2 regions of the Paenibacillus sp. RC334 genome follow, and region 2 is predicted to be linked to the other one. Evidence: riboswitches for the same ligand, from Rfam matches in the RefSeq annotation. Region 2 holds a riboswitch; the other holds the start of a gene.
The links. Region 2 has a riboswitch for cyclic di-GMP ahead of QMK20_RS01660 (transglutaminase family protein). Riboswitches for the same ligand answer to the same signal wherever they lie in the genome.
Positions count from the first base shown of each region.

Region 1 (3,195 bases), 860 kb from region 2:
AGCGGAGCGTTCGCCTGAAAGCTTTCCAAAGGAAAGCTCGCATCGGAAGCATTAGCTTAGTGGGATTCTTACATCTAAATGTCTTACACAATCCAAAGAATCCCACGGCAACAGCGATCGTAAGATCAAATCCATCCCGTAGCGGGCTACTCGACCTTGCCCATCCGATCACCTACCCAAATTAGAGAGGAAGTGGAGAGTTATGAAGCTCGTACTTTTGTCTGGTGGTTCCGGTAAGAGATTATGGCCTTTGTCCAACGATTCCCGTTCCAAACAATTTTTGAAGGTGCTGGAGAGTCCGGAGGGTAATTCGGAATCTATGGTGCAGCGGGTGTGGAGACAACTGGGGGATAACGGCTTGTCCGAATCCTCGTTTATTGCAACAGGGAGAGCGCAGGTTGAAATGATTCAGAGTCAGGTTGGGCAGGATACGCGCATCATTGTTGAGCCGGAACGAAGAGATACTTTTCCCGCGATTGCGTTAACAGCCACTTATCTATATTCCATCGTGGGTGTTTCGCCCGATGAAATCGTTGCTATATTGCCGGTAGATCCCTATGTAGAGGATGCTTTCTTTGCTACAGTTGCCCAGTTGGAACATACTCTTCAGGAGAGTGAAGGCAAGCTTGCGTTAATCGGGGTTGTCCCTTCCTATCCTTCTGAGAAATATGGTTACATTATACCTAAAAATGATGCCACACAAGGTAGCACAGGCTACCGCAAAGTGAGCCATTTTCAAGAGAAACCCGACCGGGAGCAGGCGGAGCGTCTGATGGAACGCAATGCTCTATGGAACTGCGGGGTTTTTGCATTCAAATTGGGTTACTTGCTCGATATCTTGGCATCCAAAGGATTGCCGTTGAACTATGAAGAAATGCAAAAGCAATATTCTTCTCTGGAAAAAATCAGCTTTGACTATGAGGTAGTCGAGAAGGAGAAGGATATCGTTGTTCTTCCATATGATGGATTCTGGAAGGATTTAGGTACCTGGAACACCTTAACGGAAGAAATGTCCCATCAGCAAGTGGGCAGAGGCGTAGTAACGGAGGATTGCGTCAATACGAGCCTTATCAACGAACTGGATATCCCCGTGGCGATCATCGGAACGAATGATCTGATCGTAGCTGCCAGCCCGGATGGCATCCTTGTGACCAATAAGGCGGAAAGTCCGCGCATCAAGGAAGTGCTCAAGGCTCATAATCAGCGTCCAATGTACGAAGAGCGCCGTTGGGGTCATTATCGGGTAGTGGATTATGTGAAGTATGACGAGGGCAACGAGGTATTGACCAAGCGAATCCGTGTGCTGCAAGGCAAAAATATCAGCTACCAACTTCATTTCAAACGGAGTGAAATTTGGACCATTATTAGCGGTGAAGCGGAAATTATTTTGAATGAAAAGCTGCATAAGGTGAAGGCTGGTGATGTGGTTCGCATTCCAGAAGGGACGAAGCATAGCATTTTAGCCGTGACCGATGTGGAATTGATCGAGGTACAGACAGGTTCTGAGTTGATCGAAGAGGATATTGTCCGTTTTTGCATGGACTGGGATGAAATTTCCCGTCACCAGTTTATTTCATAAATGAGCATCTTGCAACCATCCTGGAAGATAAAAAAGGACTCATTTATGAAGTTTTTTAGCCCGAACTGTCGAAAATACGCGAAAATCTGTAAATTCATGAACATGACCTATTAAATTTTGGTAAAAAAAAGTCGATACTTAGGGTAAGAAGGAATCCAAACTCCTTCCACGATAAACGCAGCCCTGTTGAAAGGCAGGTACGCAAAGCTAAAGGGCCTTCCGTGAGGATGGCAGCCTGGCTACCGAAAGGAAGAGCGAGAGTGAGCCCCTATTTTACCCCTGTGTATCGATTGATACGCAGTGTACTCCCCGTTGTTATGCTTTTTTCCTTGTTGCCCGCCGGTTTTGGTGAATCTCTGTCCGTGGCGAATGCTGCCACATTACAGCCTGTTAATTCGGACGCTTCTGCTGAGGCCCGTGAACTATACAACTATTTGATCAGCATCTCGGGAAAAAAGATGGTCACAGGTCAACATGATTATTTGGAAAGTCCGGATGAATTAAGCAACAAGGTCCAGAAAATCAGTAAGGCGTATGCTGGTGTACATGGCTACGAGATGGGAGCCATCTCCGGCCAGTCCGCCGCTACGGAGGCAGCACAACGTAAAAATGTCATCGATAGCGCCATACGTTGGAGTAGAGCTGGCGGAATGGTTACGATGACTTATCATGAACCGCTGCCGGGTAAACCACTGACTTGGGCCAATGTGCAGGCGAAAGTAAGCCAGGCGGAGTTCAATAAATACGTGACGCCGGGTACTACGCAGTATAATCTTCTCATTGCCGATCTGGATAAGGTCGCTGTATCGTTAAAGCAGCTTCGTGATGCAGGCGTTCCAGTATTATGGAGACCTTACCACGAAATGAACGGCGACTGGTTCTGGTGGGGAAACAAAAACAATTTCAATCAGCTCTGGAATATCATGTATGACCGTTTTGTAAACACGCATCAACTAAACAATCTGCTGTGGGTATGGAGTCCGAACGCGCCTAATTCGTACACTGTTCCATATACCCCGAAATATCCGGGGGATGACAAAGTGGATATTTTGGCTGTAGACATTTACAACCATGATTTTAAGCAAAGCCATTACGAAGGACTGCTCGGACTGGCACGGAATAAGCCGATTGCCATTGGGGAACACGGTGAGGTGCCCAGTCCCGAGGTGATGCAGGCTCAGCCAAAATGGGTGTATTCCATGACCTGGGGCAAGATGCTGACCGAAAATAACACGACGGATCAGATTCAGGATTATATGAATGATTCGACAAGCTTGACGCGGGATGATGTGAAAAAAGGGTTAGCTGCGATGAAAGAACCTGAGACGGAGCTACCGACCGTACCGGACACGGGGCCAAACGATCCAACTCCGGCTCCGCCAGTGGTAAGTAAACCAGCCCCGCCTTCCGTTCCGGATATGGTCTACGTGAACGGGCTGCGGGGTGAATATTTTAACAGCATGGATCTGGACGGCACCGCTGTTTTGGTTCGTACAGACAGTAAGCTGGATTATAACTGGCGTGCGGCCTCGCCTGATCCCGAGGTGAAGGCTGATCAGTTCTCGGTCCGCTGGACGGGCAAAATCAAGCCGCAATATAGTGAGACCTATACGCTT
Region 1 is NZ_CP125370.1:1,216,806-1,220,000, forward strand. Features, by position in the region: gene QMK20_RS05740 (hypothetical protein) at 1-29, opposite strand, end outside; gene QMK20_RS05745 (sugar phosphate nucleotidyltransferase) at 203-1,579, shown strand; cyclic di-GMP riboswitch class I at 1,746-1,826, shown strand; gene QMK20_RS05750 (glycosyl hydrolase) at 1,807-3,195, shown strand, end outside.
Region 1: it holds a riboswitch for cyclic di-GMP, as region 2 does, so the genes downstream of both, QMK20_RS05750 (glycosyl hydrolase) here and QMK20_RS01660 (transglutaminase family protein) in region 2, are expected to answer to the same signal.

Region 2 (3,195 bases):
TATTAGAACACACCGGAGCAGAAAATCACGCAAATAAGTGAATACACTCTTTGTGTAATTTTGTACTTTTATGCTGTTATTTATCATATGATTTGCATATATTTACAGTACACTAATCAGCATAAAAAGAGTTCATATATCTCCCTCGTGCACCTACATATTTGTGAACAAAATCACAACATTGGACCCAATCTAATTTTCTTCACGATAAGCCTAATGAACTATTTCGATAGAACAAAGACCCATTTTTTTCAAAACGAAAGGATATGTGCGTTGGAAGGTGGAATGGGCATAGAATACCTTTAGCATCCTGTCCTGGATTTTATTCCAGAATTGAATTGAACCCATGGCATCTCCGAATTTTTTCAACATGATTTAACTTTTTCATATGGATGAATGAGTTAAAAATATGGAGGAAACGAGGCTGTTTTCACCATATTAGTACACCTGAATTCGAATGGAAAATAATTCAAAATATTATTCGCTACATGCATTTATGTGATGTGATAAAATAAATCGTATTAATAGGAAATCATGTGTAAACCACCATTTTATTTGTTAAACAAACAGTGATTAGCTTGATAAATTTGCTCTTTTGTAAAGGAATTGGACATGACAACAGACCAAAAAAACAACGGAAACGGGACCCCTTGGAGCAGCGATCCAGTCGTCATTGCATGTACTCCCTCCGCTTTTGCCAAGCGATCCCTTTTTTATATACAGGAAATAGGCTATTTCAAAAAAACATCTGTTTATGCCATGGAACGGAAGGAACTCACCTCGTTTCTGCTCGTTTTTACGTTATCAGGACAAGGGGAATTACTGTACCGGGAGAAAAAATACATATTGAAGCCTCATGATATGTTTTTCGTTAATTGTGAGGAATTCGTACAGTACAGCACCGCTGGTCATGAAGCATGGGAGTTTATCAGTGTAAATGTGTACGGCAATCTGATCGACAATTTCTACGAACAATTTGCCAAGCACAACAAGCCTGTAATATCACTCAACGATCCATGCACCATATTGGACAAGCTGCATTCCCTGTTATGCGTACAATCTGACAGAACTCTTTCTGCTGAGCTGCTTACATCCAGACTCATTGGTGAGTTGCTGACGTATATTTTGCAGCACCCCTATGATCATCCGTATGTAAACCAGGATACGATCACCGAGATACGCAAGGTTCAGCAATATTTGGATCGATCCTACAGTGAACGAATTACGCTGGATTCGCTGGCAGACATGTTTGAGTTAAACAAATTCAATCTCGCTAAAAACTTCAAGAAACAGATCGGATTTTCTCCTATCGATTATCTCATTAATGTCCGCATCACAGCGGCTCAAGGCTGGCTTAAAACCAGTGACGAATCCATTGTGGATATCGCACGGTTTGTAGGTATTCCCAACACCAGCCATTTTATCAACCTGTTCAAGGAACATGTCGGAGAAACCCCACATTCCTTCCGCAAAAAATGGGGGAATCGAACCAAACTATAAACTCATCTATCAGATGACTTTGTCGAAAAACAGAGAAAATCTAAGATTGTGCTTGCCTAATCAGAAGCCCAACTGATAGAATGATAGATATAGACTGTTCAGGATAAATGGCAAACCTGTCGAAAGGCAGGGACGCAAAGCTACAGGGCCTTCTTTTTAAGATGGCAGCCAGCTACCGGTTGGAGAGGCTTTTTGTCGTGTCTTTTTTTCCTGAAAAACTTTATACGATAATAGCAAACCTGTCGAAAGGCAGGGACGCAAAGCTATAGGGCCTTCTTTTTAAGATGGTAGCCTGGCCGCCGAAAGGAAGTTTTTCTATGAGGAAAATGTCATTTTTTTTAATAATTTTAGTTTTTTTGTTATCCATCCCCCTACATACGACAGCGTTTGCTGCCGAAAGTCAGGCATGGCTGAATCAAAACAACGTAAACCACGGTATTGTTAGTATACGTTATCCTGTCAAGTCCAATGTCAAAACCAAGATCGTAATTACCAAGGATGCGGAGAAATACTCTTATTATCTGAATTCGAGCAAATCTGAGGAAGCATTCGCTCTTCAAATGGGCAATGGCAATTATAACATTCGTTTATTGGAACAGCTAACTGGCAATCAGTATAAAGTGATAGGTGAAGAAACGGTCCAGTTAAATTTGAATGACAGTAAAACCATATACCTCAATTCTATTCAAAATATTGACTGGAGCGATACGAATCAGGCGATTCGGAAAGCCAAGGAATTAACCAAGGGTGCAACGACAGATGATGAAAAGGTGAAACGTATTTACGAGTATGTCATTAGTCATATTAAATACGATTCCAACCAGCCTTTCAACCTATCAACAGACTACCTTCCACAAATTGATCGTACAATAGTTTCGCAAAAAGACATTTGCTATGGATACGCTTCACTGTTCGCCGCCATGCTTCGAAGTGTGGATGTTCCAACGAAGCTGGTTATGGGTGAATCCTCCTATGTGAAAACTTACCACGCCTGGAATGAAGTCAATATCAACAATCAATGGGTTATCATTGACACTACAGTAGATGCCGCTCTAAAAAGCGGAAAACAGAAGTTTGCAATGGCCAAAGAACCCTCCAAATATACAAAAACAAAACAATATTAATTTTTTTTGTAGAAAGCCCTGATCACTGCGATCAGGGCTTTTTTCTATTCTTGTTGAGAAATTGTTGAGATAAGGAAGGTATTGTATATCTAGTCAGTCATTTAAAAACTAAGATGTTGAATATACTATTTCCGGGACAAGAAAGAGGGGGGAACCAAATCCGCCCGGGTACTTTCCATAATATTATGATGAATAGGAGACTTACTTAAGAGTATGAGAACAAAAATAAATGTAACGATCATTGTGCTATTGCTTATTTTCCAAAGCTTTTTTAGTGCAGCGCTGGCTTACGCAGACACTTCGACCGCGGCTGTACCAGAAAGCGCTGTAAGCGATCCTGCGAATACAGTTATGGAAGATGTATACGGTATTCCGAACCCTGAACCATTAGAGGCACCTCCCAGCATAGCTCCCATGATTCAGGCAGCAGCCAGCTCAGTTCAAGCAGACAATATTTTAACCAAGCTGATCTTGACGGATGAAACCGGCCGTATCATTGATGCTGTGGATAATCCTGGCGTACGTGTGGACATTGGCGCAGCAGTCCAGCTGAGCTATGAATGGGAGATTC
Region 2 is NZ_CP125370.1:353,293-356,487, reverse strand. Features, by position in the region: gene QMK20_RS01665 (AraC family transcriptional regulator) at 613-1,500, shown strand; cyclic di-GMP riboswitch class I at 1,600-1,680, shown strand; cyclic di-GMP riboswitch class I at 1,723-1,804, shown strand; gene QMK20_RS01660 (transglutaminase family protein) at 1,818-2,624, shown strand; gene QMK20_RS01655 (collagen binding domain-containing protein) at 2,838-3,195, shown strand, end outside.